Regions from separate parts of the Mesorhizobium sp. M0208 genome, predicted to be linked through region 2. Evidence: riboswitches for the same ligand, from Rfam matches in the RefSeq annotation. Region 2 holds a riboswitch; the other holds the start of a gene.
The links. Region 2 has a riboswitch for cobalamin ahead of NKJ17_RS09500 (DUF1636 family protein). Riboswitches for the same ligand answer to the same signal wherever they lie in the genome.
Positions count from the first base shown of each region.

Region 1: another riboswitch for cobalamin. It lies ahead of metE (5-methyltetrahydropteroyltriglutamate--homocysteine S-methyltransferase); the one in region 2 lies ahead of NKJ17_RS09500 (DUF1636 family protein).

Region 1 is NZ_JAMYSP010000055.1:597-16,506, forward strand. It holds gene pdxR (MocR-like pyridoxine biosynthesis transcription factor PdxR) at 393-1,889, opposite strand; gene NKJ17_RS31030 (trans-sulfuration enzyme family protein) at 1,972-3,204, shown strand; gene NKJ17_RS31035 (dihydrodipicolinate synthase family protein) at 3,257-4,219, shown strand; gene NKJ17_RS31040 (FMN-binding negative transcriptional regulator) at 4,194-4,412, shown strand; gene metE (5-methyltetrahydropteroyltriglutamate--homocysteine S-methyltransferase) at 4,511-6,841, opposite strand; cobalamin riboswitch at 6,937-7,137, opposite strand; gene NKJ17_RS31050 (hypothetical protein) at 7,557-7,922, shown strand; gene NKJ17_RS31055 (helix-turn-helix transcriptional regulator) at 8,257-9,090, opposite strand; gene NKJ17_RS31060 (MFS transporter) at 9,419-9,760, opposite strand; partial or broken gene NKJ17_RS31065 (MFS transporter) at 9,754-10,621, opposite strand; gene tyrS (tyrosine--tRNA ligase) at 10,852-12,111, opposite strand; gene NKJ17_RS31075 (hypothetical protein) at 12,560-12,796, opposite strand; partial or broken gene NKJ17_RS31080 (IS5 family transposase) at 13,044-13,851, shown strand; gene NKJ17_RS31085 (transposase) at 14,056-14,733, shown strand; gene NKJ17_RS31090 (adenosine kinase) at 14,766-15,758, opposite strand; gene metK (methionine adenosyltransferase) at 15,868-15,910, opposite strand, start outside.
Region 2 is NZ_JAMYSP010000007.1:760-16,669, forward strand. It holds partial or broken gene cobG (precorrin-3B synthase) at 1-65, opposite strand, end outside; gene NKJ17_RS09490 (cobaltochelatase subunit CobN) at 62-3,712, opposite strand; gene cobW (cobalamin biosynthesis protein CobW) at 3,731-4,771, opposite strand; gene NKJ17_RS09500 (DUF1636 family protein) at 4,768-5,202, opposite strand; cobalamin riboswitch at 5,241-5,444, opposite strand; gene NKJ17_RS09505 (winged helix-turn-helix domain-containing protein) at 5,474-6,673, opposite strand; gene NKJ17_RS09510 (NADH-quinone oxidoreductase subunit A) at 7,010-7,375, shown strand; gene NKJ17_RS09515 (NuoB/complex I 20 kDa subunit family protein) at 7,366-7,947, shown strand; gene NKJ17_RS09520 (NADH-quinone oxidoreductase subunit C) at 7,953-8,555, shown strand; gene NKJ17_RS09525 (four helix bundle protein) at 8,577-8,954, shown strand; gene NKJ17_RS09530 (NADH-quinone oxidoreductase subunit D) at 9,021-10,211, shown strand; gene nuoE (NADH-quinone oxidoreductase subunit NuoE) at 10,212-11,273, shown strand; gene nuoF (NADH-quinone oxidoreductase subunit NuoF) at 11,284-12,588, shown strand; gene NKJ17_RS09545 (helix-hairpin-helix domain-containing protein) at 12,668-13,363, shown strand; gene nuoG (NADH-quinone oxidoreductase subunit NuoG) at 13,438-15,519, shown strand; gene nuoH (NADH-quinone oxidoreductase subunit NuoH) at 15,522-15,910, shown strand, end outside.

The sequences.
Region 1 (15,910 bases), on a different contig from region 2:
AGAAAGGTGCTTGTCGAGCGTCCAGATCTTCTGGCATCGGCATGGTGCATGCCGCACCATGGATAATTCCATCATTCGGCCGTGGACAAGGCCTGGTTAGAGATCGTCGATTATGTCTTGCGGGTGCTCGAGCCCGCTCGGCCGGCAACAAGCTACGCCTCCGCCAGATCCTCCATTTCATAAAAGGCAGCGGGCGCGATATGGATGTGAAGCAGTTTTCCTTGCCGCATGCATCGCTCTCGGAAATTCGTCTCGCACGAAAAATCTGCCGCCAAACTGGCCTGATCAACAGCACCAGTTGCATGGCGTATTCCCAGTCCAGTCGGCTTTGCAACGAAACGCGGTTCAGCCCAAGGATCGGTTTCCTCGCCAGCACGCCACGTCCCGCCGTTTTAGCCACCGTGTCCCGGCAACGCGTCTTGCACCTGCTTGACAACCGCTCGCAGGATCTCAACGCCCTTCTCGATTTGCCGAATGCTCAAGGCGGCATAGCCCATGACAAGCCCCACGCGATCGATGTGGCCTTCGTCCGATTGCCGCTCGTAAAGGGGCGAGATCAGGTGCAGCCCCAGGCCCGCGCCTCGGGCGGCTTCGACCAGGGTCGTTTCCCGCGATCGCGGCAGTTCGTCGAACCAAACGACGACGTGCAGACCGGCCTCTGCTCCCTGGACAGCGATGCGATCTCCGAAGCTGCGCCGCAAGGCGCCCAACAACGTCTCCCGACGCTCGCCGTTCAGCCTGCGCACACGCCGCACATGGCTTTCGTAGCCGCCACTCTCGAACAAACAGGCCAGAGCCTCCTGTTCAGCCACCGGCGAATGCCGGTCCGCGAATTGTTTGGCGGTAGCGAAGACCTCCTGCAATTCCGTCGGGACGACGAGGTAGCCGATACGCAGCATCGGCGAGAGCGTTTTGGAGATCGTGCCGAGGTAGATGACAGCCCCGTGGTCCTCGAGACTGTGCAGCGGAGGGACCGGATTGATGTCGTAGCGATATTCGCTGTCGTAGTCGTCCTCGATCACATAGGCATTGTTGTGCCGCGCCCATTCCAGAAGCTGATGGCGGCGCGCGATCGGCATGACGCCGCCCAGCGGAAACTGATGCGATGGCGTGACATAGGCCAGTCGTGCCCCGATCCCCGCCAGCAACTCCGTCTTCATCCCGTCCTCGTCGACGGTGACCGGGACGGGCGAGGCACCCGTACTTGCAAAGACCTGACGTGCCATCCTATAGCACGGGTCCTCGATGACGAAGCGGTCGGCGGGATCGAGAAGCAGGCGAGCGCACAGATCTAGGCCCTGCTGCGAACCGTTGACGATGATGATCTGCTCGAGGTCGCAACTCAGAGTTCGGGCGCGCCAGAGATAGCCCTGCAACGCTTGGCGCAGCCGGCGCGAGCCGCGAGGATCGTCATAGGCAAGACGCAACGGGCGCTGCGCCATCGCCTCGTTCATCGCACGTTTCCAGACCAATGCGGGGAAATCCGACGGCGCCAGGTCACCATAGCGGAAATCGACCTTTAGCGCGTTCGGCAGATAATCTGGCCAGGGCGGTGTGGCGCGCAGTCGTTCCCCATAGGCGGACAGATGAACCGGGCCGACTCGTTTCGCGACAGTGCGGCTCGTCTCAGGACCGATCAGCGAGGATGCAACGCGAGGTCGTGCGCCTTGACGGACTTCGATGAAACCTTCCGCAGCCAGTTGCTCATAGGCGACCGTCACCGTCGTTCGCGAAACCCCAAGGTCATTTGCGAGGCCTCGGGAGGACGGCAGCTGACTGCCGGTTTCGTAGACACTTCCGAGGATCTGCTCGCGAAGAGCCTCGTAGATCTGGCGTGCACCCATCGCGTGCGTGCGACCTGCAGAACCGGCACTTGAAGACTGGACCATTTCATTCATCGCCAACTGGATATTTCACATTGGCCAGTTTGCCGTCAATCTTTCGGAAACCCAAGAAAGATCTAGAGGCCGAATGACCCGTTCCTATCAATCCGAAACCGATGCTCTCACGCGGTCGCTCAACGACACCGGTCCCGGATTCGCCACTCGGGCGATCCATCATGGCTACGATCCGGCCGGCTTTTCCAATGCCGTTCAGCCGCCAGTCTTCTTGACCTCGACCTATGGATTCGAAAGCGTGGCAGCGAACGAGGCCGCCGCCGCGCTTGGCGGAAGGCTCTATGCGCGCGAATACAATCCGACGACGGAGATCCTCGAGCAACGGCTCGCCAATCTGGAAGGAGCCGAGGCAGGTTTGGTCGTTGCCTCGGGGATGGCGGCTTTCGGCACACTGATCTTGTCGCTCCTGTCCCAAGGCGATGAACTCATCGTCCACAAGACGCTTTATGCGAACACGCTTGCCATGGTCGAACAGGCGGTCCCCCGCTTCGGCATCAAGGTCGTCGCGGTCGACCTGTCCAATCCTCAAAATCTCGATGCCGCGATTACCGAGCGGACCCGGCTTGTTTTCTTCGAGACGCCGGTGAATCCGCTGAGCCGCATCCTCGACATCGCTGCCATTGCCGAGCGCGCCCACGCGCGCGGTGTAAAGGTTGCAGTCGACAGCACCTTCGCCTCCCCCGCGCTCCAGCGGCCGCTCGAACATGGGGCAGACCTCGTGCTCCACTCGCTGACCAAATACATCAATGGGCACGGCGATGCCCTTGGCGGGGCGATTCTCGGCGACGCGCAAACGCTCCGCACGCTGCACGAAACGGGCCTGCGCTACATCACCGGCGCAGCGCTCTCGCCCATGTCAGCCTTCCTGATCCTGCGCGGTCTGAAGACGCTCACGCTGCGCATGGAACGGCACAGCGCCACTGCCCTTGCGGTGGCTCAGGCGCTCGAGGCGCACCCGGCGGTGGCATGGGTGAGTTATCCCTTCCTCGACTCGCACCCTGATCAGGTGACGGCGCGAAAGCAGATGTCCCAAGGCTCGGGCATGTTGGCCTTTGGCCTCCACGCTGGGTTCGAGGGCGCGCGCCGGATGATGGACCGGCTCAATTTGATCACCCGGGCTGTCAGCCTCGGCGATGCCGACAGCCTCATCTATCATCCGGCAAGCCTGACCCGTGCTCGTCAGCCGATCCGCAAGGATGCGCATCTGGCCGATGGAGTCGGCGAGGACCTCATGCGTCTCTCGGTGGGTCTTGAAGACGCCGAGGACCTGATCGCCGACCTGCGGCGGGCTCTGGACGCCTTGTGATGACCTGTGGTCCGGCCAGTCCCGCGCTCGCGTACAAACCCGGAGCCTTGCCATGGCATTCCTGAGCGGCCTTTCCGCGTTTCCCATCACGCCCGCCGATCGTGACGGCCGCGTCGATACCGTTGCTCTGCGCAGGCTGATTGCTCGGCTTGGCGCCGCTCAGGTCGACTCCATCGGTCTTCTCGGCAGCACCGGCACCTACATGTATCTGTCGCGCGAGGAACGGCGACGGACGCTCGCCGAGACCTTGGACGAAATCGCCGGGCGAACGCCGGTCGTGGTGGGTGTGGGCGCGTTGCGCACCGATGAAGCAGTGAGGTTCGCGCAGGACGCCAAGGCCCTTGGAGTTGCCGCGGGGCTGCTTGCGGCCGCCTCCTACACCCCGCTCACTGAGGACGAGGTGTTCGAACATTTCTCGACGGTGGCGTGCGAGAGCGGCCTGCCGATCGTCGTCTACGACAATCCAGGAACGACGCATTTCCATTTCACCCCAGCACTCGTCAGCCGCCTGGCAAAGGTGGGTGGGATTGTCGCTATCAAGAATCCGACAGACAAGGGCGATGCGATCAAGAGCCATCTGGCCGACCAGAGGCGCACTGTGCCGGAAGGGTTCTCGATCGGCTACAGCGGCGACTGGAACGCTGCAGAGGCCATAATCGCCGGCGCCGACACATGGTACAGCGTCCTCGCCGGCATCCTGCCCGAGGTCTGCGTGAAGATCGTCACGGCGGCGCAACAGGGCGATGCGGCCGAAGCGCGACGGATCGATGCCACGCTTGCGCCGCTCTGGAGCCTCTTCAAGGAGTTCTCGAGCCTTCGCGTCGTCTATGCACTTGCCGAATTGCTCGACATTTGCCGTGCCGACCCCCCGCGTCCCATCCTGCCTCTGCCCTCAGCAGCGAAGCGCCAGATCGCCGCCGCGTTGGAACGCTTGCCATCGGATGTCAGCCGGTCAACAGCGAACCCGGCGGCCAGTGAAGGAACCTGTCATGTATGTACCCGCGCATTTCGATGAACCGAGCCGAGAAGTCCTTTACGAACTGATCGAGAACAGCGCACTTGGCATGCTGATAACCCATGGCCGGAGCGGTCTCGACGCCAATCACATCCCCTTCGAACTCGACACGTCACAGGGAGAAAACGGTTCCCTTTATTCCTGCGCGATTAGTACACGTGCCGAAGGAAAGGGCACTTTCTCGCTCGAGTGACTTATTTCAAAGGATGTGATCGCGTTTTGGCACATTCACGGCCCACATGCGGCAGCCGCTAACTCACCACATGGTGAGCAACCAGGAAACCTTCCGGCCTACACTTTCTCCCGGAGCGCGCGTGCTGCAGCAACCATGTTCATGAGGGCAGGGCGGACCTCCTCCCACTTGCGGGTTTTGAGGCCACAGTCCGGGTTTACCCACAATTGGGCATCGGACAGTCGCTCGCGGGCAAGCATGACGAGATCCGAAATCTCGCCGACTTCCGGGACCCGTGGTGAGTGAATGTCGTAGACTCCGGGCCCGATTTCATTCGGATATTTGGAGCTCGTGAAGGCCTCCAGCAGTTCCATCTTCGAGCGCGTCTCAATCGAAATGACATCCGCATCCATTTCAGCGATCGCGTCGATGATCTCGTTGAACTCCGAATAGCACATGTGGGTATGGATTTGAGTCGCGTCCTTTACACCCGTTGAAGCGATCCGGAAGCATTCGACAGCCCAGTCGAGATAGTCGTTCCAATCAGACTGGCGCAGTGGCAATCCTTCGCGAAACGCGGCCTCATCGATCTGGATCATCCTTGCGCCGGACCATTCGAGATCCGTCACTTCGTCGCGGATGGCGAGCGCGATCTGGCGGCATGCTTCGGAGCGGGGTACGTCGTCGCGAACAAATGACCAGTTGAGAATGGTCACTGGGCCTGTGAGCATTCCCTTCACAGGGTTTTCCGTAAGCGACTGGGCGAATTGCCACCAGCGCACCGTCATCGGATTGCGCCTCGATACGTCGCCGAAGATAATGGGGGGACGCACGTAGCGGGACCCATAGCTTTGTACCCAGGCATGCTGGGTGAAGGCGAAGCCGGACAGTTGCTCGCCGAAATGCTGTACCATGTCGTTTCGTTCGAACTCACCGTGCACCAGCACGTCCAGCCCGATCTCTTCCTGCCAGCGAATTGCAGCCTCGATCTCCTTCTTCAGGAAGGTCTCGTAGTCGACATAGCTCAGCTGGCCCTTCGCATGAGCGGCCCGCGCCCTGCGTACCTGCCGCGTCTGCGGGAAGGACCCGATGGTCGTCGTCGGGAACGGCGGCAGCCCGAGCGTGCCGGCCTGGACTCTGGAGCGCTCGGCAAAAGCGCTCTCTCGTCGCTTCATGCTGTCGTGAATGCTGGCGATCCGTCCCTCAACAAGCGGGTCATGGATCTTCGTGGATGTCACGCGAGTGGCGGCAGCCTCGGCAGACGCTTTCAACGCGCCTGCCACCGCATCCCTGCCTTGAGTCAGGGCCCGGGCCAGCAACACCAACTCGTCGGTCTTCTGGGCCGCGAAGGCGAGCCACGACCTGATGTCCGCGTCGAGTTTGGTCTCCATGCGCAGGTCGATCGGCACGTGCAGCATCGAGCAAGAAGGCGCGATCTCGACGCGGTCCAAGGGCCAGCCGGCGACGATCGGTTTGATGCGGTCGAGAATGGCGGGCAGGTTCGCACGCCAGACGTTGCGGCCATCGATCAAGCCAAGCGAGAGCACCAGATCCTTCGGTGCGAGCCGACCCACAGTTTCCAGTTGCTCGGGATGGCGCACGAGATCAATATGCAGCCCGGCCAGGGGCAGAGAAACCGCGGTTTCGAGATTGTCTCCCAGCGGCCCGAAATAGGTAGCCAGCATGATCTTCAGCTCGGGCGCGGCTTTCGACAGCTGGCCATAGGCGAATTCGAACGCAGCTCGTTCGTTCGGGTTCAGATCGAGGACAAGCGCTGGCTCATCGATCTGCACCCAATCGGCACCCGACAGCTTCAACCTCCGCAGGAGTTGCTCGTAGACGGGCAGAAGCCGTGGTAGGAGTGCAACGGGATCCAAGCCTTCGGCAGGCGATTTCGCCAGCTTGAGGAAGGTGACCGGTCCAAGGATGACTGGGCGTGTGTGAATGCCGAGAGCTTTAGCCTCGAGGAAGTAGTCGACCGGTTTCGTCGACGAGAGGGCGAACGTCTGACCATCGTCGAGTTCCGGCACAATGTAGTGATAGTTGGTGTCAAACCACTTGGTCATTTCCATCGCGGTTACATCAGGCCCATGAGCCGCCTGCTGGTGACCAGCGTGTCGACAACCCTGGTTGCCCCGCGCCATTGCGAAGTAGATGTCAAGTGGAACCTCGCCGCTATTCCAGCCGTAACGGGATGGAACGGCGCCGACCATGGCTGCGGTGTCGAGCACATGGTCGTAGAGCGAGAAGTCGTTCGACGGGATTTTCGACACGCCGCGATCGTGCTGCTCCTCCCAGCTAGCGGCACGGAGCGCCTTCGCGGTCGTGAGAAGGTCGGCAGCGGACGATTTTCCGGACCAGTAGCTTTCAAGCGCGAATTTCAGTTCTCGCCGACGACCGAAGCGGGGCACGCCGAGCGTGGCTACAGGAATTTGCTGAGAGACAGTCATGCCAGACCCCGATGGTTGGGGCGTCGGTGACAAGGAAGGCGCTAGCAGGCCGGCACGAACGGCAGGCTGCAGCGGCCACCGAGACACCCCGCCCGTGGACGTAATTCGCCGTGGCAGGTCTCCTGGCTCGCGGGGTCATAGCCTCTACCCGTCTTCCCAAGGCTATTCGCCTCAGTGACATGAGTGGGGTTGGCTCGCCGCTAACAGTTGCGGGGGCAGCGCCGGCATCGCACCGGCTTCCCTCTTAGCTCCGCTGCGGCAGCGCCGTACGGAGAACCACGACGCGGGAGACAATTACAACAGTTCGCTTCTTTGTCAACGCCGCATAAAGAAATGTTTATGTCGTTATGTTAAACGTTGGCATGTTCCAAAGGTCGCCTCGAAAGCGAAAACTGTGGAAGCCTTGAGCGGCCGGTAAATCAAAGCAATGACGCACGGCGCCCTTGTCCAGGAGGATAGGAGTTCGTCGGCTCCCGGCGGCAAACATACCGGCAAGCGCCGTGGTGCTGCTTCCCGCATCATGCGAACGCCACCTCGGCATCGAACTTCGGCTTCGAGGTTCCGACCGCTTCGTCGGTGATCTGCTCGCGACCACATCCGGCTCAATGGCGAGGCTATTGCCCATGTGGAAACTGTTGGCCGTGATGCCCTCGGTGATACGACACAACGATTTCGGGGGGAGCACCCGAGGCCCGGCGCAGCGGCCTGTTGCGAAGTGATCGAGGCCAATGTCTCGAACTGCGTGTTCGCAGCCCACCGGCTCAAGGTAACCCGGCTCAAACCACCGGGCCAGCTCAAGTCCTGTCCAAATGGGCCTGAGCGGCAAATCGTCGTGCACGCGCACGGTTTGGCGTTCGATCTTGCGATGCGTCTTGGGCGGACAATCGCCACGGTGCAGCGCGCAGAAGCGGTTCCCCAATTGGAAGCCGAGGGCGGTGAGGGCAAGCCAGCGCCACGGGCGGAGGGGGACTTGGACCTGTTTGCCCTGCTGGACCACAAGTTCGCGACACAGGGCCTCAAGGAGAAGACCAAGAGTGATTGCGCGGGACCTCGCCAAATCATCAAAAGCAGCGGGCAGTGAAAGTTCGGCGCCGATTGACATGGAGATAGCCATCGCGGCGGACCCCCAGGCGGACCGCAAGCCGGAATACAACCGGGTGCAGGCGGCCAAGCTCGTCCACAAGATGGCGTCGGGCACATACCGGCGATGGGAGAGCGGACCGTGGAGTGCAGGAACTTCACGCCTATCCACGCTCCCGTGGACGTGTCCTGCGGCACATCGGCAGCGATATTGAGGAGGCAGTTGAGCTTCTGGTCGAGCACTCTTACCTGCCACTACCTACGCTTAACGTCATCTCGTACTGAAAACGCACCACGCAAGGTCGAGATGTAACATGCGCCCTTCGTGGATGGTTCTAAGCTTCCTCGGGCGCGGTCAATCTGTGATAACGGTCGCTTGGAACCTCCATCACCGCGACGCGATCAAGGTTGGCGTATCGCGCTTGGTAGTAACCTTCTTCCTCCACTTCGGCGAAACTACACTGGGGAACGTCAAAGGTCGCAGCTTCCAATCCGAAGAAAGTCGTAGCGGTTTCTTCATCCAAGAAGTTCCACTCATCTTCTCGGTCGTCATATGTGACGCGAACATAGGAGGCCATGCGCACGGCTTCCTGATCACCCATCTCTGCGATGATGGCATCGCATTCTTTCTTCAGCTTTCCTGAAACCTCACCCTTATCCCAGTCATCCAAAGCCCGATAGATTTCTGGATGATAATACTCTGGCATCTCCTCTACATCGTCACCGATAAGCTCAATGGTGCGGACATATTGCGGATTTATCAAGAGTATTTTGTTGTCAAGGCTCCAACAATACAGCCATGGCCTGCTTGTGTTATTTCTACGAAGATTATGAAGTTCCTTCAATTGACGTAAAATCGATTCACGCGCCTTTTCATCGATAGGATATTGGCGGTTGCCAACAGTCGTCTTGATTCTGAGCGTGCCGTATCGCGTTTCGGCATCGGCAATTGCAAACGGGCTCGTGCGCCACTCCTCGACATCAATCTTCCAGCCCAGCAGCTCCTCGACCGTGCATTTCAACGTGAGACAAAGGTCCTTGATCTGCTCGACGTTCAACTGCGTTTTGCCTGTTTCCCAACGGGCCACAGTCTGTTGCGTCGTTGCCATCTGCTCTGCCAAATCTTTTTGAGTCATGCCCAGTCGAACCCTAAGCTCTTTCATGTTCATAACTCACCTCGCGTGTTCAACACACGCATTGTGGATGAATTAATCTAACACGTCAAGCGTGTTCAAAAATCGCAGCATGTGTTTTTAGGGCGTCTTCGAGGCTCCCGCAGCCGTTCGTGACCACTTTGCGCAAGACACAGGGCTGGTACACAGCACGAATGGGCGATCAAAAATTACTGCTGAAATTCAGATAATTATTGTGGGCGAGTCTGGATCTCTCTGATCGACACGATAGTCGATCATCACCATGATCGGACCGCTTCGTGGCCGCAGGTCAAGTTGCAGCGTCGGTTCGCTGAACTTGTTGGTCGGATCCAGATTGAGCGTTTCAAAATCCGGCTGACGCAGAAGGATGCCCATCAGTCCCCCAATGACAAGAACCAGCTGGCGGACGAGCAAGGCTCCCGAAACACCTTGGACATCCGCCAGTTCGCCCCAAAGCCAGCTTCCCGCCGCCATGCCGCCGTATGTGGCCGTCTGATAGAGAGAGGGCGCGTCCAACCACCCACCGCGGCGCCGAAAGCTGCACTGTGACCTTAAACAGCGAGAATGATTGAATCCAGGCCGCACCGGCTGGCATGAGGTGAGACAGCTCAGCCCAACGTGCTCGCTCCATGCCCGAAAGAAGCAGCTGATCGCCAATACAAAGAACGCACCGCGAATGACCCATTCGTTGGAGAGAACTTCTCGGACCCGCCCGATGAGGAGCGCGCCGCAAATCGCTCCCAGGCCGAAGAAGCCGAGCATCACGCCGTAGGTGACTGCGGTCCCTTTGATCTGTTCGCGAGCGACCAACGGCAGGAGAGCCAAAATGACAACGGCGGTGAGGCCGAAAATGAAACTCCGGCACATCACCTTGAGAAGGTTCGGCGACAAGAGCACGTAACGGAAGCCCGCCGCCATCGCACTGCCGAAAGCCTCCCGCGGCAGCGCTTGTCGTGCCCGTTCGGCTTTCCATCGCAACAGCGCAGCGATCAGAGCGAAGTAGCAAAGGACGTTGAAGAGGAACGCGAAGGCCGCACCGGCTGTGGCCACGATTATGCCGCCAATCGCCGGCCCGATGCTGCTTATGAGATTGTAGCTCATGCCGTTGAGCGCAACCCCGCTTGGCAGGTGTTCGCGAGGCAGGATATCTCCCATGGAGGCTTGCCAAGAGGGATCGTGCAATGCCCAACCACAGCCGATTAGGAAGGTGAGACCCAGAAGGGTCCAGGGTGTCATTCCCCGCATAGGTCAGGAACGCCAGGAAGGCGGATACGCAGACCATCAGCAGTTGCGCAGTCAACATGATCCGGCGACGGTCAAACTTGTCCGCGAGCGCTCCCGCCGCGAGCGAGAAGATCATGTAGGGGAGGGTGGTCGATGACTGGACGAGCGCCACCATTCCATGGGAGGTGGCGATGCTCGTCATCAGCCAAGCTGCCGCCGCACCTTCCACTAGGGTGCCAAGGTTCGAAATGAGTGCAGCCGACCATAGCGAACGGAAGGTCTTGTGCTGAAAAGGAACCAGTGAAGATGTTCTCTTCGCCATTGTGGGAAGCTTCGGGATCGACCGCGGGGCTGGATTTGGTTCGCCTCACTCAACCATGGCCTCGCCATACAAGCCAAGCTGCCACAGTGGCGCGCCTGCTAACCCAGAAAACTTGGCGGCCTTAACTACCCCCTGAGGAGTGTCTCTCGACATTCCTCAGGGAACTCGACGCGAATGTCTGCAATATCCGCTAAGCGGGCAGAATTTCTGCGACAGCATTTGCTGAAACCCTACTTTACAACAGTGTGGCGCTTCCGGCCGAGCGAAAGCCGGATCGGGAGGTCTTGGGAAGATATCATTGTATCAACCTCGACAACGTTGCCGTTGATCCGCACACCTCGTCCCGAGATCGCCCTTCGCGCTTCCCCTTTGGAGGAGGTCAATCCGGCGCGTACCAGCAAATCCACAAGGGCTACTCCGGCCAACCCCTCGGCGTCATTTAGATGAAGCGTCGGTAGCCCCTCTGCGGCTTCGCCCTGCCCAAATGCTTGGCTAGCCGTGGCCTCCGCCTGTTTGGCGGCGTTAGTTCCATGTGCCAGGGCCGTAGCTTCGTTGGCGAGACGTTCTTTGACGGCGTTTAGCTCGCTTCCTTCAGCCTGTCCAAATCGCTCGATCTCGTTCATCGGCAGATCGGTGAAAAGCTTCAGAAACCGAACGACATCAGCGTCTTCCGTGTTACGCCAGAATTGCCAGTAATCGTATGGCGAAAGGCGATCTTCGTTGAGCCACACAGCTCCGGCAGCCGTCTTACCCATCTTGACACCTGAAGGAGTCTTCAGAAGCGGCGTAGTCACTCCGAAGACTTCCTTTCCATCCGTCCGCCGTATCAAGTCGATGCCATTGATGATGTTCCCCCACTGGTCGGCTCCACCCATCTGCAAACGGCAACCGGTCCGGCGGGTTAGCTCAAGGAAGTCGAACGCTTGGAGGATCATGTAGTTGAATTCTAAGAAGCTCAGATTCTCCTGCTTTTCCAGCCGCGACTTCACACTGTCGAAAGAGAGCATCCGATTGACGGAGAAATGCCTGCCGACGTCTCTCAGCATGTCGATCCAACGAATGCTGTCCAGCCAGTCGGCATTGTTCACCATCACGGCATCCGTCGGGCCGTCTCCGAAGACAAGGAGACGGCCAAAGACCTTTCTGATCCCTTCAATGTTGGCGGCGATCCGCTCGTCCGTCAGCATCGGCCGCGCGTCCGAACGGAAGCTGGGATCGCCGATGCGGGTGGTCCCACCCCCAATGAGAACGATGGGTTTATGGCCAGTCTGCTGAAGATGACGAAGCGCCATGATCAGAAGAAGATGGCCGACATGAAGACTGTCAGCCGTCGCATCGAAACCAGCGTAAGCGGGTACGATGCCTGCTTCAAAGGCGGCATCGACACCCGGCAGGTCGGTCCCTTGATTTACATAGCCGCGCTCAATGAGCGTCTTCAAAGCCGCCGAACATGGTTTGGAATGACCGGTTGATAAATCGGGAAGTGCCATAGGGAATCCTCCTGGTATTGCCGCCAGGGGGTCCTCTCAATGAACAAAGCCGCCTGACGGCGGCTTGTTTCAAGGCATGATCGAAACGCGCCGCTCCTTATGGAAGCGTCGCATAATAGATTGCAGCGATGAGCGCGGACTTGATCATGTGCCGATGCATAAAGGACTTTATCCGCACCTGCAAGCAATCTGAAATGGCTACTTCGGGGAGCTGCCGAGCCTCTGTCGCGACGATTTTGCAACTGACTTTTGCACCGTCGCAGAACTCAACTTTTGCGACAACATTTCCTGCTTCCCGCTTTCCTTCTGATGTCGAGCCCAGCGCGCTTCACCTGCGCTTCGCTGCAGCCGGTCAGCTTTGCCGTCCTGCTGATACTGTTGCCGCCAGACCGGAAGACAATAATGCGTTCGTGTGTCACCAAGTCAGCTTGGCCTCCGGCGGGGCGGCTTATCCGGATGACTGCACGCGATCAGTTGCTGGTTCAAGACAGGGAAGAAGGCCTGCATCGCCTTTGCCGATGTTCAAGGTCAGTTCAATGTGGGTAATTTTCCGACGCCGTATTGCGCCACCGGCAAAAACGGCGTGAATCCTGAAACCTACGCCTGCAATTGGTGTGAAGCAGGCGAAAAGGGCTGCAGTGGCGGCGATTTCATCGAGGAAGGTTTGCGGCGGCGGCAGCGACACCGTTTTCTCGCGTCAGCAAATCCCGCCAAACCATTACCACCCCAATTGCGACCACGATATTCAGGGGCCGTACCGGAACCACGAGGGTCCTTACCAGGCGTGTCTCGCCACGCAAACCACCACCCACAATGGCATGGTGTTTGGCCTTAGAGCCTGACCCGAAACTCGGTTTTGGGGGTGGAAGCGGTTGAGTGGCCCCGTCCGTTGTGATTCGCTTGAGTTGTCTAGACTTGAACGGGATAACGACATGGGTTGGACGGAGACCACCCGCCGGCGATATTGCCGCGCGGGGCAGCGAGATGCAAACGCGTTGACGGACAGGGAATGGGCGTTGCTCGAGCCGTTCCTGCCGGGAACGAAGACAACGGGACGACCGCGGACGACAGAACTTCGGGCGGTCGTGGACGTGCTCCTCTACATCGCCTGGACCGGCTGCCAATGGCGGGCATTGCCGGATCGGTTCCCGCCGGTCTCGACGGTTCAACGCTAGTTCTATGCCTGGCGGGACAACGGGCTGTGGAAGACCATCAACTTGCACTTGGTGGCTGCGGCACACCTGGCGCTTGGTCGCGAGGCGAGCCCGAGCGCCGGTGTCATCGACAGCCAATCGGCAAAGACCACGGACGTTGCCGGTTTGCGCGGTAACGACGTCGGCAAGAAGGTCAAAGGCCGCAAGCGCCATATCATTACTGCCACCGAGGGACACTTGGTCGGGCTGACGGTGCACACGGCCGACATCCAGGAAGGCAGTCGGCGTCATCGCCTCCATTCGACGGCTTTCTCCCTGGTTGCGGCATCTGTTCGCCGACGGCGGCTATGCCGGAGAAAAACTGTCGCAGGCACTGGCCAATCTCGGCACATGGACCATCGAAATCATCAAGCGCTCCGACGCGGCCAAGGGCTTTGAGGTGCTGCCACGACGATGGGTCCTCGAGCGAACTTTCGCCTGGCTGGGACGTTGTCGCCGGCTCGCCAAAGACTTCGAGGCGACCATCGCCAGCGCCGAGGCATGGATCTTCATCGCCTCGATCCGCCTCATGCTTCGCCGCATGGCAGCTCCACGTCGTGCGTCGAGTTTCGAGTCAGGCTCTTACAGGCATGCGCAGGACGCGCGAAGCCGCTCAAATCTCCCCAGATGGGTCAGCCATCGAAGACCGGCATCACTTGCCCGTTGAGCGGCTATACGATAATGCTCCGCGCTAAGCAGCAAGCGCCAAAAATTCGAGCGGCGACTTCATTCTCCTATTCAGGAAGGAACTATGAGGCGGCAGACGCGACCATTCACCGTGGAAGTCAAACAAAAGCGCAATTATCAAAAATCCGCACGTTCCATCTGGGGCAATTTCGACATCGCCGCGGCGATGGCCGAGACAACAAAGGAAGTCGAGCCGTTAAATCGTCAGCTTGTTGACTCTACTGTAGTGGCCCTTGATGCTGAACCTTTGCAAAAACCGCGAGTGGAGCATTTCATGGCCAATCCCCTGGAAACCGAGTCGGCAGTAGTTCCTAGCGCACCGGCAGACAAAGCGGAAACGCCAAAACCGAAGACGAGAGCGCGGCGGTCGAGGAAGCCAGAAGCTGAGGCGAGCGCGCCTGCCCGCAAGGAGGGCGCCAAGCCGATATCCGCGACCACTGAAGCACCGCCGTCAGCGCGAACAGGCCGAAAGAGCTACTCCGCGAAGGATCGTGCCCAGAAGCTGGCGCAGATCGAGACCTCGATCGGCGGCGGCGCTACTCTCAAGAGCGCGGTGAAGCAAGCCGGCATCTCGGAACAGACATATTATCTTTGGAAGAAGGCGGCGGCGCCGGCGGCGGACAGTGACGGGCTGAAGGATCTCGTCGCGCTCGAGGAAGAAAACAAGCGGCTAAAGAGCCTGCTTGCCGATCGTCTCCGCAAGGAGAATGCGGAACTGAAGAAAAGGCTCGGGCTGGATTAAGGAGGCTGGGCAGCTGGTTCTTGGCTCGCCACCTACAGCAATCCCACCTGCTCCGCCTCTCGGCGCAGATTTTGCCGTGGCCTTGGGCCGATTTGCTGGATGACCAGCCCGGCTGCCAGCGAGCCGAGATCGCCGCAATCCTTGAGGCTGCGGCCTTGCGTGTAGCCGTAGAGGAAGCCGGCGGCGTAGAGGTCGCCGGCGCCTGTCGTGTCGACCAGCTCGCGGATCCCGGTCGCCTCGATGGTGACGGTCTCGTCGCGGCGCACGATGACCGAGCCCTTTTCCGAACGGGTGACAATGGCGATCTTGCAGTCCCTGCGGATCTGCGCCAGCGCCTCGTCGAAGGACGCGGTCTGGTAGAGCGACTTGATCTCGTGGCTGTTGGCAAAGACGATATCCACGGTGCCCGAGCGCATCAGGTCGAGGAATTCGTCGCGGTAGCGGTCGACGCAGAACGAGTCCGACAATGTCATCGACACTTCGCGCCCGGCGGCATGGGCGAACTTCGCCGTCTGCCGGAACGCTTCCTTGGCGCGCGGCGGGTCCCACAGATAGCCCTCGAAATAGGTGACGGCGGCGCCCGACGCCTTGTCGGCCTCAACATCCTCCGGGCCGAGCTCGACGCAGGCGCCGAGATAGGTGTTCATCGAGCGCTCGCCGTCCGGCGTGACGAAGATCATCGAGCGCGCCGTCGGCGGTTCGCCATCGAGCGGCCTGGTGTCGAAGGCGACGCCCTGGGCATGCATGTCATGCGCGTAGATTTTGCCGAGCGCGTCGTTGGAGACCTTGCCGAAGAAAGCGGCGCGGCCGCCGAAGGAGGCGACGCCCGCCGCCGTGTTGCCGGCGCTGCCGCCGGAGGCTTCGATGGCCGGGCCCATGCGGCTGTAGAGCAGTTCGGCGCGCCTCGTGTCGATCAAATTCATCGCGCCTTTGATGATGCCGTTGGTCTCCAGGAACGCCTCGTCACACTGGGCGATGATGTCGACGATGGCATTTCCGATACAAAGCACGTCATAGTCCGGCATCAATTCATGTCTCCGCCAAAAACCCACCGGCTTTCTGCCACGCCGGGCGCGGGCGGGTCTGGCCAGTGGGAATGGGCTTTGCGCTTGCCAATCCGTTCGGCGCCAGCCCTCACGGGGCGGCAAGTCCTGCCTCGCGACGCAATTCGTCGGCC
Region 2 (15,910 bases):
CCGTCGCCGGTTTGCATCGGCGCGGACAAGGCAGGGCAGGCGCCACGGCGCGAGAAAGCGTTCATGCCGCCACTCCCAGAGCTTGCGCTTCGGCAATCAGTGCGGCGAGATCGTTATCGATCGAGTTGCGCAGCGGATGCCAGAGCCCGCGCCGCCGTGCTGACAGCAAACGCTCGGCAATCACCTTCGCCGCCGCCGGGTTCTCGCGCAGGATGAAGGCGCGCACCACGGGGTCGCCGAGATAGGCGTCGTGCACGGCCTCGATCAGCGTGCCTGATATGGCATGGGTAGTCTCGGCAAAGCCGACCAGCCGGTCGACCGTCTCGGCGAATTCCGAGGCGCCGCGCGGCCCGTGCCGCATCTGGCCGGCGATGAAGCGCGGGTTGACCGCGCGGGCGCGAACTACCCGGGATACGGCCTCACCAACCGAGCGCGGCTTGGGCTTTTGCGGGTCCGTGGTGTCGAGCACGATCACGTCGGCGTTCTTGCCGAGCGCGGCAAGCGCTGCCGAAAAGCCGCCGATAAAGGCGACGTCGGCCGAGCCTTCGAGGATGTCGCGGCCGGGGTCGTCGCCGGTATGAACCAGAAGGTCGGCCTCAGCGATGCGACCCTCAAACGCGCCAGGCGCCGAAATGCCTTCGCCCTCGGCGCCGCCATAGGCATGCGAAGTGGCGTCGAGATAGGCGCGGCCGATCTCTTCGCGCGCCGACCAGTCGCCGCTCGACAACATGTCCTCGACGCCGGCGCCGTAAGTGCCGGGCGAAGTGCCGAAAATGCGCGGGCTGATCTTGCCGTCGATGCGGGTCCTGGCCGCCAGCGGGTTTTCCGAATCGTGCTCGTCGCGGGTCGCCACGGCGTTGGCCGCGGCGTCGATCAGCGCGATCTGGGTCGGGAACATATCGCGGAACAGGCCCGATATGCGCCAGGTGACGTCGACGCGCGGGCGGCCGAGCGTTGCCGGCGGCAGCACCTCGATGCCGGTGATGCGGCCGGTGGCTGAATCCCATTGCGGCCGGCAGCCCATCAGCGCCAGGCCTTGCGCGATCTCCTCGCCGCCGGTGCGCAGCGAGGCCGACCCCCAGAGGTCGATGACCAGCGAGCGCGGCCAGTCGCCATGCGATTGCATGTAGTTGCGGACGACTTCTTCCGCTGCCGCCTTACCCAGATCATAGGCGGTCGGCGTCGGCATGGTGCGCGGGTCGGCGGTAAACAAATTGCGGCCGGTGGGCAGCACATCGCTCCGGCCACGCGCCGGCGCGCCGGCCGGACCGGCAGCGACGTGGCGGCCGTCGAGGGCGGCAAGCAGCGCGGTTTTTTCAGCTGCCGCACTTTGCCGCCGTACCGGATCAGCTTCGCCTTCCGGCGAGCGGCCGTAAATGTGCAGGCCGTCCTTGATGGCGAAATCCTTGAGATCGCAGAGCCAGGCGTCGATGCGGCGCAAAGCCTCGTCGGCTGCGTCGGTCCTGGCGACACCAGCCTCTGAGGCGAGGCCGGTCTTTTCCGCCGTTTCGACTATCAGCTTCGCCAGGCGGTCGCGGCGGCGGCGGTCGAGCCCGTCGGCCTGGGCATATTCGTCGACCAGTCGTTCAAGCCTGTGCTGGTTTTCGTCCAGCCCGGCGCCGGTCAGCGGCGGCGGCAGATGGCCAAGCGTGACGGCGGCAACGCGCCGCTTGGCTTGCGCTGCCTCGCCTGGATTGGAGACGATGAAGGGGTAGACGACGGGCAGGGCGCCGGTGACGATTTCGGGAAAGCAGTTTTCGCTGAGCGCAACGGTCTTGCCGGGCAGCCATTCCAGCGTGCCGTGGGCGCCGACATGGACAATTGCATGGATGCCGAGCGACTGGCGCAGCCAGAGGCCAAAGGCGACCAGCGCATGGCGCGGCGGCAATGTCGGGTCGTGATAGTCGGCGCGGCGGTCGACTGAGCGCCCGCGATCGGGGGCGAGCGCCACGGTGATGTTGCCGAACGTGGCCGTGCGGAAGCGGAATTTGGCGACAGCAGGCGCTTGAACACCCCCCTCTGTCCTGCCGGACATCTCCCCCGCAAGGGGGGAGATTGCGCTCTCATTGCCGGTTTCGCCAATCACTGAGGTTGCAGAACGGGTGCCGTCGGCGAAACGGCCAATCTCCCCCCTTGAGGGGGAGATGTCCGGCAGGACAGAGGGGGGCGCCTCGCGCGAACCTGTCTCATCTTCCGCCTTACCCCATGCCGCCTCCACGGCAGCGAGTGCCGCAGTCGGTAACTCTGCAGAAAGAGCGAGATAATCGTCCAGTCTCAGCCCACCATTCCCCCGTTCCAGCAAATCCAACAACTCCCTTGGCGTTTGCGGAATCCTTTCAACGGCGTAGCCCTGTTCGCTCAGATCGTGCAGCATTGCCAGCACGCTGGACGGCACGTCGAGGCCGACGGCGTAGCCGGTGCGACCGGGGGCGCTCGGATAGTCGGGGATCAGGATGGCGAGCTTGCGTTCCGCGCGCGGCGTCCGCCGCAGGCGCACGAATGCCTCGATACGGTTCGCCACTTGCGCGACGCGGTCGGGCTCTGGCCGGTTGGCGAAGGCGCGGAAGGCCAATGCGGGATCGGTTTCGCTTTCGCCCTTGAAGGAAATGGCGCCGGCCAGGATGCGGCCGTCGAGCTCGGGCAGGACGACATGCATGGCAAGGTCGGCGGGCGCCAGGCCGCGCTGATTGGTTTGCCAGATGTCGCGGCGGGTGGTTGCGACGATGACCTGGAACACCGGCACGCCGGCGCGGTCGAACAGGGTTTCAACGCCCGGCTCGGCCCCAGAGGCGAAAGCTGTGGCGGTGATGATGGCGGCAGGCTTCAGCGTTGCAAGCGCGGTTTCAACAAAGGCGAGTGAGGCCGGGTCCTTGAGGCTGGAGACGAAGATAGGCACGGGAGCCATGCCGCGCGCGCTCAGCGCTTCGAAAAGCGCGTCGATGGGCGCGACGTCGGCCGCGAGCAGCATCGAACGGTAGAAGAGGATTGGCACGACGTCCCCCTCCCTCTCGAGGGGAGGGTGGCCCGAAGGGCCGGGTGGGGTCATTGCGGCAGTGCTCGACGCCTCTTTGAGTTGGCGCGCTTCGGAGAGGACCCCATCCCCGGCCTGCGGCCGGACCCTCCCCTCGAGGGGGAGGGGGACGCCGCGTTCTACGACCCCCAGTCCCGGCTCGTAAAATCCAGCCTTTGGCACGCTAACGGGTTCGGCTACCGCCGCACCAGATCCAGCGAGACTTGCCAGCCTCTGCACCAGCGCCGTCATATTTGCCGGCCCGCCCTCGCGAAAATAGCCAAGCAGGGCGTCCAACTCCTCGCGCGGCAGCGTCGAGCCTTCGATCAGTCGCAAATCCTCGTCGTGGCTCTCGCCCGGTAGGAGCGCCAGCTTGATACCGCGATTTCGCGCGATAACGGCGAGCTGGTCGCAGCCATAGCGCCACCACTCGTAGCCGCCGAGAATGCGGACCAGAATGACCTTGGCGTGGCGGGCGACGCTCTCGGTCCAGAGGTCGACGGACATCGGATGGCGCAGGTCGCGCAAGGCGGCGAGCCGCATCGAGGGCAGGCGGTCCGCATCCGCCTTCCACGCCGCCGCCAGCCCGGCCAGGTCGCTGTCGGTGAAGGACAGGGCCACGACATCCGCAGGCGTTTGCCTGAGATCGACAGGCTCGGCGAGATCGTCGAGCGAGGCGGATGTGGTGGTGAGGATGTGCATCGCGGCTTGTACCTGGGGTCAGCCGGCGAGGATACGCTCTATCGCCGGGCGGTTCAGCCCTTTCAGACCGATGACGACAAGGCGCGAGCGGCGATCGTCTTCAGCGGTCCAGGCCCGGTCGTAATAATGGTTGACGCGCGGGCCGACGGCCTGCAGCAGGAGCCGCATCGGCTTGCCGCCAACCTCGACGAAGCCCTTGACGCGCAACACGTTTTCTTCCTCCGCCGCCGTGGCGACGCGTTGTGCGAGCTCGTCCGGGTTAGACACGGACGCGATGTCGATGACGAACGAGTCAAAATCGTCATGTTCGTGGTCGAGCTCGTCGTCGTGATGGGTTTTGCGGTTCTCTATGTCGTCCTCGACGGCGAGGCCGAGGCCGAGCAGCACCGACGGATCGACCTTGCCTTGCGAAGTCGGCACGATCTTCACCGCCCGCGCAACATGCTTGCCGATGACGGCATTGGCACGGGCCGAGCCGGCTGCGTCCATCAGGTCGCTCTTCGAGAGGATGATCAGGTCGGCGCAAGCGAGCTGGTCCTCGAATACTTCCTCGACCGGATCGTCGTGTTCGAGCGTCTCGTCCTGCGCGCGCTGCGCCTGCAGGGCGTCCATGTCGTTGGCGACGCGCCCATCAGCCAGCGCCGGTCCGTCGACGACGGCGATAACGCCATCGACGGTCACCCGGCTCTTGACCGACGGCCACTGGAAGGCCTGGACCAGCGGCTTGGGCAGGGCCAGCCCGGACGTCTCGATCAGGATATGGTCGACCCTCGGCATCAGCGACAGGATCTGGTCGAGTGCCGGGACGAAATCGTCGGCGACAGTGCAGCAGATGCAGCCATTGGCCAGCTCGACAATGTTTTCCTCGGGGCAGGTGTCGATGCCGCAGCCCTTCAGGATCTCGCCGTCGATGCCGATGTCGCCGAACTCGTTGACGATGATGGCCAGCCGCTTGCCTTTGGCGTTTTCGAGCAAATGGCGGATCAATGTCGTCTTGCCGGCGCCGAGAAATCCGGTAACGACGGTGCAGGGGACGCGCGAAAGGGGGGCAGCGGTCATATCAAGTCCTTCAAAAGGTCGAGGGGAGGGATGCGGGCAACCAGACCGCGCTTCAGGCAATCGGGACGGCCGCGCCACGGAATGAGCCCATCCGTCGAGGTGGCGAACAGCTTTGCGCCGGTCACGAGATCGGCGCCGCTGGTCGCGGTCAGGTCGCCGAAGACGTAACTCCAGCAGCCGTCGCGCAGCATGGCGGCGCTGAGCCGGCGCTTGCAATTGCCGAGGCATTCGACGGTGCGGATTTTGATGTTTTCGCCGGAAGCGGCGCGGCGCGTGTCCTCGGCGAGCAGTTCGCCGGCGCGGGGATGAGCGTCCGAACCGGTCTCGTCACGGCAGGAAGAGCAGACGATGACGGTAACGCCGGCCGGGGAATCGTCAGGGCCGGACAATAAATCCGCTGTCTCAGCCGAAAAACTGCTGTCGCGTTCCAAATCAGGCTCCTTGCCCGGAAAACCCGCCAGGCGATCGGATTCTTATGTCCTAGACGGCAGGTCTCCTGGCTCGCGGGTCATCGCCTTGGTGCCGCCTTCCCGGGAATATCCCAGTGGTTTTCGGCCTTGGCTCGTCGCTTACAGTTGCGGGGACAGCCGCGGATTTGAAATCGAGATTTCGCACCGCATTCCCTCTTGGCCCCTGCCGTTGCGGGCAGGGGACCGTCTGAAACGGATTTAGGCTTGTGGAGGCAGTCGTGTCAACGCACGTCTATGACGCGGCGATATCTGCGAGCGGCCGGCCAAGGTCGCCGGCAGCCGTCACCGCGATGCGCTCAAGCCCGAGCCAGCCCTGCATCTGCTTCAATTCCTCGAAGAGTTCGGCAGCGGTTTGTGGCGGGGCGCCGGGCTCCGCATAGGCGGCATGGACGCGCAATACGCCGGCCGGACGGTCGGCCCTGAGGTCGACGCGCCCGACGATGCTGTCGCCGAGCAGGAACGGCAGCACATAATAGCCATACCGGCGCTTTTCGGCCGGCGTGTAGATCTCGATGCGGTAGTGGAAGTCGAACAATCGCTCGGTGCGCGACCGCTCGAAGACCACGGGATCGAACGGCGCAAGCAAGGCGCGCGCCTCGATCCTGCGCGGCAAACGGACGTTCTTATGGAGATAGGCTGTTTTGCTCCAGCCGTCGACGCTCACCGGCAACAGCTCGCCAGCCTCGACCAGCTCCTCGATGCGGCCCTTAATATCGGCGGGCGAGAGGCGGAAATAGTCGCGCAGGTCGCCTGCCGTGGCGACGCCATGGGCGCGGGCGGAGATGCGCAGCAATTCGCGGTGGGCGTCCTCGGGGCAGGGAACCGGTAGAGCGAGTATCGCGGGCGGCAGTACGCGCTCCGGCAGATCGTAGAACCGTTCGAAGCCGCGGCGATGCGCGGTGGTGATGCGGCCGGCCCAGAACAGCCATTCGAAGGCGTGCTTGGCATGGCTCCAGCCCCACCAGCCGCCCGAACCCTTCTGGCCTTCGAAAGCCGACGCCGCGATCGGGCCTCGTTCGGCGACCTCGCGATAGATGTCTTCGATATAGGCGGCGTGCTCGCGGCCCCATTTGGCCAGTCCGCTGTACATTTCCTCGCCGCGCTCGGCCCGCTGCATGCGCCAGCGCATCAGCGGATAGGTCTCGACCGGCAGGAAGGAGGCTTCGTGCGCCCAATATTCAAAGACCATGCGCTTGCGCGTTATGGCGGCGTCGTCGAGCAGCGCCAGCTTGTAGGGGCCAAGCCGCGAATAGAGCGGCATGTAGTGGGCGCGCACCACGGCGCTGACGGAATCGATCTGCAGCAGGCCGGTACGGGCAAGCACGCGGGCCAGATGTCGGCGGTCGGGTGTACCGGCGGGTCGGGGATCATTGAATCCCTGTGCCGCCAGCGCGATGCGGCGGGCCATGCGAAGTGAGATTTTTTCCTTCATCAATGCGGGTATCCTGATGATGCCGGACAGAGAAGAGAATCTGTGATTCCGCGCCATGCTAGCAGGGTTTTGGCGGTATCCATGTCAGGAGAGAAAAGTGGAGTGAAAAGTGAAAGAAATCAAACAGGAGCGGATCTGACCAGTTTTCCCGGATATGCCGCCCAGTACCGCGATTTGAACAAGGTTTGACTTGCTTCGCCGAAAGCGCTGCGCTAACCCTCGCCGCGTTGCAGCATAGAGCCCCCTTAAAACGGTTCAGTGGTTAAACTGTCACGCTTCCGCAAGTGGGTCCGGTGCTGTAATCAGAGTGGATTGGCCGCCAACGGAAACTGCAGCATGAACGCACTTTTAGGTTCGTACCTGCCCATCGTCCTGTTCATCGGCGTGGCGCTGGTGGTCGGGCTGGCGCTGCTTGCCGCACCCTTCCTGGTGGCCTACCGCAACCCCGATCCGGAAAAGCTTTCGGCCTATGAATGCGGCTTCAACTCGTTCGACGATGCGCGCATGAAGTTCGACATCCGCTTCTACTTGGTGTCGATCCTGTTCATCATCTTCGATCTGGAGGTAGCCTTCCTGTTTCCTTGGGCGGTGTCGTTCAGCCAGATCGGCATGCTCGGTTTTTGGTCGATGATGGTGTTTTTGGCGGTGCTGACCATCGGCTTTGCCTATGAATGGAAAAAAGGAGCGCTGGAATGGGATTGAACGACAGTTCCGGCACGCTCGTCGCGCCGAAGCCCAAGGGCCTCATCGACCCCAACACCGGCAGGCCGGTGGGGGAGGATGATCCGTTCTTCCTGGAGATCAACAACGAGCTCGCCGACAAGGGCTTTCTCGTCACCTCGACCGAGGCGCTGATCACCTGGGCGCGCAGCGGCTCGCTGATGTTCATGACCTTCGGTCTCGCCTGCTGCGCGGTCGAGATGATCCATACCTCGATGCCGCGCTATGACTCCGAGAGGTTCGGTGTCGCGCCGCGCGCGTCTCCGCGTCAGTCCGACATCATGATCGTTGCCGGCACGCTGACCAACAAGATGGCGCCGGCGCTGCGCAAGGTCTACGATCAGATGCCGGAGCCGCGCTACGTCATCTCGATGGGCTCCTGCGCCAATGGCGGCGGCTATTATCATTATTCCTATTCGGTGGTGCGCGGCTGCGACCGCATCGTGCCGGTCGACATCTACGTGCCCGGCTGCCCGCCGAGCGCCGAAGCGCTGCTCTACGGCATCCTTCTCCTGCAGAAGAAGATCCGCCGCACCGGCACGATCGAACGGTGAGCGGCATGACCCAGGCGTTGAATGACCTCTCGACCTATCTGGGCGAGAAGCTGACCGGCCGGATCGGCGAGGCGGTGTTTGCCTATGGCGAACTCACCATCTCGGTCGAACCGCGCGACCTGATCGAGGCAGTGACCTTCCTGCGCGACGACCCGAAATGCCAGTTCATCTCGATCATCGATGTCTGCGGCGCCGATTATCCGTCGCGGGCAAAGCGCTTCGACGTCGTCTATCATTTGCTGTCGCCGAGGCAGAATATCCGCATCCGCATCAAGGTCCAGGCCGACGAAGAGACGCTGGTGCCGTCGATCACCGGCATATATCCCGGCGCCGACTGGTTCGAGCGCGAAACCTACGATCTCTATGGCGTGCTGTTTTCGGGTCATCCCGATCTGCGGCGGATTCTGACCGACTACGGCTTCGAAGGCCATCCGCTGCGCAAGGACTTTCCGCTGACCGGCTTCGTCGAGGTGCGCTACGACGACGAGGCCAAGCGCGTCATCTACGAGCCGGTGGAGCTCAAGCAGGAATTCCGCAATTTCGATTTTCTGTCCCCATGGGAAGGCACGGATTATGTTCTGCCGGGGGACGAGAAGGCGAAACAGTGAGTAGTGAGTAGTGAGTAGGAATTGGAAAAAAGGATCGAATCTTATCGCGACCTGAAGGTGTGGCAATCGGCGATGGTGCTTGCTGAAGATTGTTACCGCATCAGTAAAGGGTTTCCGAAGGAGGAGATCTACGGCATGACCTCGCAGATGCGCCGATCGGCGGTTTCGATCGCAGCCAACGTCGCGGAGGGATACGGTCGAGAAAACAGAGGTTCGTTCGTTCAATTTTTGCGCATGGCGCAAGGTTCGTTGAAGGAACTGGAAACGCACATTTTGCTGGCATGCCGGGTTGGGCTGCTACGAAAAGACGATGAGATTGAACTGCTACTGCGATGCGAAGAGATTGGAAAAATGACGAGATCTCTTATCCGGACGGTGCAGGCCAAGCAGGCGGAATGAAGCAGGCATTGAGGTTGATGATCACTACTCACTACTCACTACTGACTCTTCGCCAGAGGCGCCTCCATGGCTGAAACCTCCGTTCGCAACTTCAATATCAACTTTGGCCCGCAACACCCTGCAGCGCATGGTGTTTTGCGGTTGGTTCTTGAACTCGACGGCGAAGTCGTCGATCGCGTCGACCCGCATATCGGACTTTTGCACCGCGGCACGGAAAAGCTGATCGAGCACAAGACTTATCTGCAGGCGGTGCCTTATCTCGACCGGCTCGATTATTGCGCGCCGATGAACCAGGAACATGCCTTCGCGCTCGCAGCCGAGCGGCTGCTCGGCATCGAGGTGCCGAAGCGCGGGCAGCTTATTCGAGTTCTCTACTCTGAGATCGGCCGCATCATGTCGCACATCCTCAATGTGACGACGCAGGCGATGGATGTCGGTGCACTGACGCCGCCGCTATGGGGCTTCGTCGAGCGCGAAAAGCTGATGGTGTTCTATGAGCGTGCCAGCGGCTCGCGCATGCATGCGGCCTATTTCCGGCCGGGCGGTGTGCATCAAGACCTGCCGCAGAAGCTGATCGAGGACATCGGCAAGTGGATCGACCCGTTCCTGAAGTCGATCGACGACCTCGACGCGCTTTTGACCGGCAACCGTATTTTCAAGCAGCGCAATGTCGACATTGCCACTGTCTCCCTGGCGGACGCCTGGGCCTGGGGGTTTTCCGGCGTCATGGTGCGCGGCTCGGGTGCGCCGTGGGACCTGCGCAAATCGCAACCCTACGAATGCTATGCCGAGCTGGATTTCGACATTCCGGTCGGCAAGAACGGCGACTGTTTCGACCGTTATCTGGTGCGCATGGAAGAGATGCGGCAGTCGGCGAAAATCATGCGCCAGTGCGTCGACCTGTTGCTCGGCAAGGAGGGCGGCGGGCCGGTGTCGAACCTCGACGGCAAGGTGGTGCCGCCGAAGCGCGCGGCGATGAAGCGCTCGATGGAAGCGCTGATCCATCACTTCAAGCTCTACACCGAAGGCTACCGCGTTCCAGCCGGCGAGGTCTATGCCGCGGTCGAGGCGCCGAAGGGCGAGTTCGGCGTCTATCTCGTCTCCGACGGCACCAACAAGCCCTACCGCTGCAAGCTGCGCGCGCCGGGCTTTGCGCATCTGCAAGCCATGGACTTTTTGTGCCGCGGCCACATGCTGGCCGACGTCACCGCGGTTCTCGGCTCCCTCGACATCGTGTTTGGTGAGGTCGATCGCTAAATGTCAGTCCGCCGTCTCGCAGAAGCCAGCCTCCAGCCAGCCGCCTTTGCCTTCAACCGGGCGAATGCGGCAGCGGCGAAGCAGTGGATCAAGAAATATCCGAAGGGGCGAGAGCAATCCGCGATCATCCCCTTGCTCATGCTGGCGCAGGAGCAGGAAGGCTGGGTGACCAAGGCGGCGATCGAGGCGATCTCCGACATGCTCGGCATGCCCTATATCAGAGGGCTGGAAGTCGCCACCTTCTATACGCAATACCAGCTCAATCCGGTCGGCAGCCGCGCCCATATCCAGGTCTGCGGCACCACACCCTGCATGCTGCGCGGCTCGGAAGCGCTGATGGATGTGTGCCGCTCGAAGATCCATCACGACCAGTTCCACACCAACGACAAAGGCACGCTGTCGTGGGAGGAGGTCGAGTGCCTCGGCGCCTGCGTCAACGCGCCGATGGTGATGATATTCAAGGACACCTATGAGGATTTGACGCCGGAGCGGCTTGCCGAGATCATCGACCTTTATGACGCCGGCAAGGGCGCTACGGTGGAACCGGGACCGCAAAACGGCCGCGTCACTTCCGAGCCGGCCAGTGGCCTGACGACCCTTAAGAGTGAAAAGGCGATCCTCAAGGCGACCCGCGACCGGGAAACCAGGGCCGCGACCAAGGCCGCCAAGGAAGCGGCGCCGGCGGCTTACGCCGCAGCGCCGGTTCCGCCTGCTGCCGCGCCTGCACCGGCGCCAGTTGCGCCCTCGAATGCCAGCAAGCCGAAGACCGATGCGGTCGAGACCAGCCCGGCGCTGAAATCGCCGTCGGCGACAAAAGTCGCGCCAACGGCGGAGAAGGCGGCGAGCGTTGCAGCGCCTCTGCATTCGGCCGCCAATGCCAACAAGGCCGAGCCGCAGGTCGAGGACGTCTCGAAACAGCGCAAAGGCTCCAAGAACAAGGCCGAGCCGGCGTCTGCTTTCAAAGCGCCGGAGGCCAAGGTTAAACCAGCGAAGGCTGCCGCCGAAGCGGCCAAGCCGTCGCCCGGAAACAAGAGCCGGCCGACCGGCAAGAAGCCGGTCTGAGGAACGAGCAATGCTTCAGGACAGAGACCGCATCTTCAACAACATCTACGGCCGCTTCGACAAGTCGCTGGCCGGCGCCATGGCGCGCGGCGCCTGGGACAACACGCCCGGCATCATCGCCAAGGGGCGCGAGTGGATCGTCAACGAGATGAAGGCATCGGGCCTGCGCGGCCGCGGCGGCGCCGGCTTCCCGACCGGGCTCAAATGGTCGTTCATGCCCAAGCAGAGCGACGGCCGGCCGAGTTATCTCGTCGTCAATGCCGACGAGTCCGAACCCGGCACCTGCAAGGACCGCGATATATTGCGCCACGATCCGCATACGCTGGTCGAGGGCTGCCTGATCGCCGGCTTCGCCATGGGCGCGGTCGCCGCCTACATCTACGTGCGCGGCGAGTTCATCCGCGAGCGCGAGGCGCTGCAACTCGCCATCGACGAGGCCTATGCGGCCAAGCTGATCGGCAAGAACAATACCTCCGGCTACGATTTCGACATCTACATGCACCATGGCGCCGGCGCCTATATCTGTGGCGAGGAAACGGCGCTGCTCGAAAGCCTCGAAGGCAAGAAAGGCCAGCCGCGGCTGAAGCCGCCGTTTCCGGCCAATGTCGGCCTCTATGGCTGCCCGACGACGGTCAACAACGTCGAGTCCATCGCCGTGGCGCCAACCATTCTGCGCCGCGGTGCGGCCTGGTTCTCGTCCTTCGGCCGGCCCAACAATGCCGGCACCAAGCTGTTCTGCATCTCCGGCCACGTCAACAATCCGTGCACCGTCGAAGAGGCGATGTCGATCCCGTTCCGCGAACTGATCGAGACGCATTGCGGCGGCATCCGCGGCGGCTGGGACAATCTGCTGGCGGTCATTCCGGGCGGCGCCTCGGTGCCGTTGGTGCCGGCCGAGCAGATCATCGACGCGCCGATGGATTTCGATGCGCTGCGCGACCTGAAATCGGGCCTCGGCACCGCGGCTGTCATCGTCATGGACAAATCGACCGATATCGTGAAAGCGATCGCGCGGCTGTCCTACTTCTACAAGCATGAGAGCTGCGGCCAGTGCACGCCCTGCCGTGAGGGCACGGGCTGGATGTGGCGGGTGATGGAACGGCTGGTGCGCGGCGAGGCGCAGAAGCGCGAGATCGACATGCTGCTCGACGTGACCAAGCAGGTCGAGGGCCACACGATCTGCGCTCTGGGCGATGCGGCGGCATGGCCGATCCAGGGCCTGATGCGGCATTTCCGCGGCGAGGTGGAGCGGCGCATCGACGAGTTCTCGCGCAACGCACACCGCGCCGAACCGGTGCTGGCGGCGGCGGAATAGAAGAATTCAAAAAATGCGGGCGAATGCCCGAAACGAGGAAACGAGCGCGGGGCAGACGGAAACGACCAGGAGACCACCTATGTCGCTGTTTTCGATACCCGACGATTTGACGCCCGATGGGGACCCGTTCTTGAAGATGAACCAGGACCTGACCAGGACAATGCCGAAGGAGATGGCCAGCGCCGTCAATCTCCTGGCGCATCCTGTCGCCGGCGCGGCGGCGATGACGGCACTCGGCATCGGGCTTGCCAACCACGCCTTTGGCGTCTGGATGGGCGTGCTTTCAGGCGTGGCCGAGACCTCGCAGCGGCTTTGGCAGCCGGTCACCGAGGATTTCGAGGCCCGGACCGAACGCGTTTCCGCGACCGGCAAAAGCTCCTCGACCAAGGCGCGCGCAGCCACCAAAACCCTGATTGCCGAGGCGCAGTCCTTCGCTAATGACGTGACCGACATTGCAACAAGCACTGCGGCGCGGAGCGTGGCGAATGCCAGCACCGTTGCAGCGGATGCGTCGGCCGGGCTGATGCCGGAAGATTTCAAGCAGCCCAAGCCGATGGACCGGCCAGCCGTGCCCGCCGACCTCAAGGCAATATCGGGCATCGGGCCGAAACTGGAAAAGGTGCTGAACGGCCTTGGCATCTGGACATACGCCCAGATTGCCGCGTGGACGCCGCAAGAGATCGCCTGGGTCGAAGATTACCTGTCGTTGAAGGGCCGTATCGGCCGTGACGGCTGGATCGGTCAGGCGGCCGCATTGGCCGGGGCCAAAAATTGAATTCAATACCGTGCGCGGTGTCGGCTGCGCCCGGAAGGAAAGATTGCGGAACGTCCGCAGGGGTTTGAGGCGAAATGGCAAAGCTCAAGGTCGACGGGAAAGAGATCACTGTACCCGACCACTACACGCTGCTGCAGGCGGCCGAGGACGCCGGTGCGGAAGTGCCGCGCTTCTGCTTCCACGAGCGGCTGTCGATCGCCGGCAATTGCCGCATGTGCCTGATCGAGGTGAAGGGCGGCCCGCCCAAGCCGCAGGCGTCCTGCGCCATGGGCGTGCGCGACCTGCGCCCCGGTCCGAACGGCGAGCCGCCGGAAATCTTCACCAACACGCCGATGGTCAAGAAGGCCCGCGAAGGCGTGATGGAATTCCTGCTGATCAACCATCCGCTGGACTGCCCGATCTGCGATCAGGGCGGCGAGTGCGACCTGCAGGACCAGGCGATGGCGTTCGGCGTCGATTCCTCACGCTACCACGAGAACAAGCGGGCGGTCGAAGACAAGTATATCGGGCCGCTGGTCAAGACGATCATGAACCGCTGCATCCATTGCACGCGCTGCGTCCGCTTCACCACCGAGATTGCGGGCATATCCGAGCTCGGCCTGATCGGCCGCGGCGAGGATGCCGAGATCACCACCTATCTCGAAAGCGCAATGACTTCGGAACTGCAGGGCAATGTCATCGACCTTTGCCCGGTCGGTGCGCTGACCTCCAAACCCTACGCCTTCCAGGCACGGCCTTGGGAACTGACCAAGACCGAGTCCATCGACGTGATGGACGCCGTCGGCTCGGCGATCCGCGTCGATAGCCGGGGCCGCGAAGTGATGCGCATCCTGCCGCGTACCAACGAGGCGGTGAACGAGGAGTGGATTTCCGACAAGACCCGCTTTATCTGGGACGGCCTGCGCACGCAGCGCCTCGACCGGCCCTATGTGCTCAAGGACGGCAGACTGGCCCCGGCAAGCTGGGCGGAGGCTTTTGCCGCGATCAAGGAAGCGGTGTCGAATGCCGCACCCGAAAAGATCGGCGCCATTGCCGGCGATCTCGCAGCCGTCGAGGAGATCTACGCGCTGAAGCTTCTGATGGCTTCGCTCGGCTCGAGGAACACCGACTGCCGCCAGGACGGTGCCGCACTCGATCCGTCGCTCGGCCGGGCCAGCTATGTCTTCAACCCGACCATCGAAGGCATCGAACAGGCCGATGCGGTGCTGATCATCGGCGCCAATCCGCGCTTCGAGGCATCCCTGCTCAACGCCCGCATCCGCAAGCGCTGGCGGGCCGGCAATCTGCCGGTCGGCGTCATCGGCGATGTCGGCGATACGCGCTATGATTACGAGCAGCTCGGCGCCGGACCGGAATCGCTGAAGGATCTGGCCGACGGCAACGGCAAGTTCTTCCATCTGCTAAAGAAGGCGACGCATCCGCTGATCATCGTCGGCCAGGGTGCGCTGGCGCGTCCGGACGGCGCGGCCGTGCTCGGCCAGGCGGCGAAGCTCGCCGTCGCAGTCAACGCCGCTAGGGCCGATTGGAACGGCTTTGCCCTGCTGCACACCGCCGCGGCACGCGTCGGCGGCCTCGATGTCGGCTTCGTACCGGGCGAGGGCGGCAGGAATGTCGCCGGCATGCTGGGCGAGACCGACGTGCTGTTCCTGCTCGGCGCCGACGAAATCGACATGGCCAAGACCGGCGGCGCTTTCGTCGTCTATATCGGCACGCATGGCGACAAGGGCGCGCATCGCGCCAACGTCATCCTGCCGGGCGCCGCCTATACCGAGAAGTCGGGCACCTTCGTCAACACCGAAGGCCGCGTGCAGCAGACCAACCGTGCCGGCTTCGCGCCCGGCGAAGCGCGCGAGGACTGGGCGATCCTTCGGGCACTGTCGGATGTGCTCGGCAAGAAGCTGCCGTTCGATTCGCTGCAGCAACTGCGCGCAAAGCTCTATGCGCAATACCCGCATCTTGCCCGCGTCGACCATGTCGCGGCCGGCGACCCGGCCGACATCGCCAGGGTTGCCAAGCTCGGCGGTCGGCTGAACAAGGGCACCTTCACCTCGCCGGTCAAGGATTTCTACCTGACCAATCCGATCGCGCGGGCTTCCGCGGTGATGGCCGAATGCTCGGCTTTGGCGAAAAACGGCTTCAGGCAGGCGGCGGAGTAGACATGGACACTTTCTTCTCCTTCTACGTGCTGCCGGCGCTGCTGATCCTTTTGAAGTCGGTCGTGCTGATCGTCGTTCTGTTGATCTTCGTCGCCTATGTGCTTTATGCCGACCGCAAGATCTGGGCGGCGGTGCAATTGCGCCGCGGCCCGAACGTCGTCGGCCCGTGGGGCACACTGCAGGCCTTCGCCGATCTGCTGAAATTCGTGTTCAAGGAGCCGGTGATCCCGTCCGGCGCCAACAAGGGCGTTTTCCTGCTGGCGCCCTTGGTCTCGGCGGTGCTGGCGATCTCGGCCTGGGCGGTGATCCCGGTCAATGAGGGCTGGGCGATCGCCAACGTCAATGTCGGCATCCTCTATGTCTTCGCCATCTCCTCGCTCGAGGTCTATGG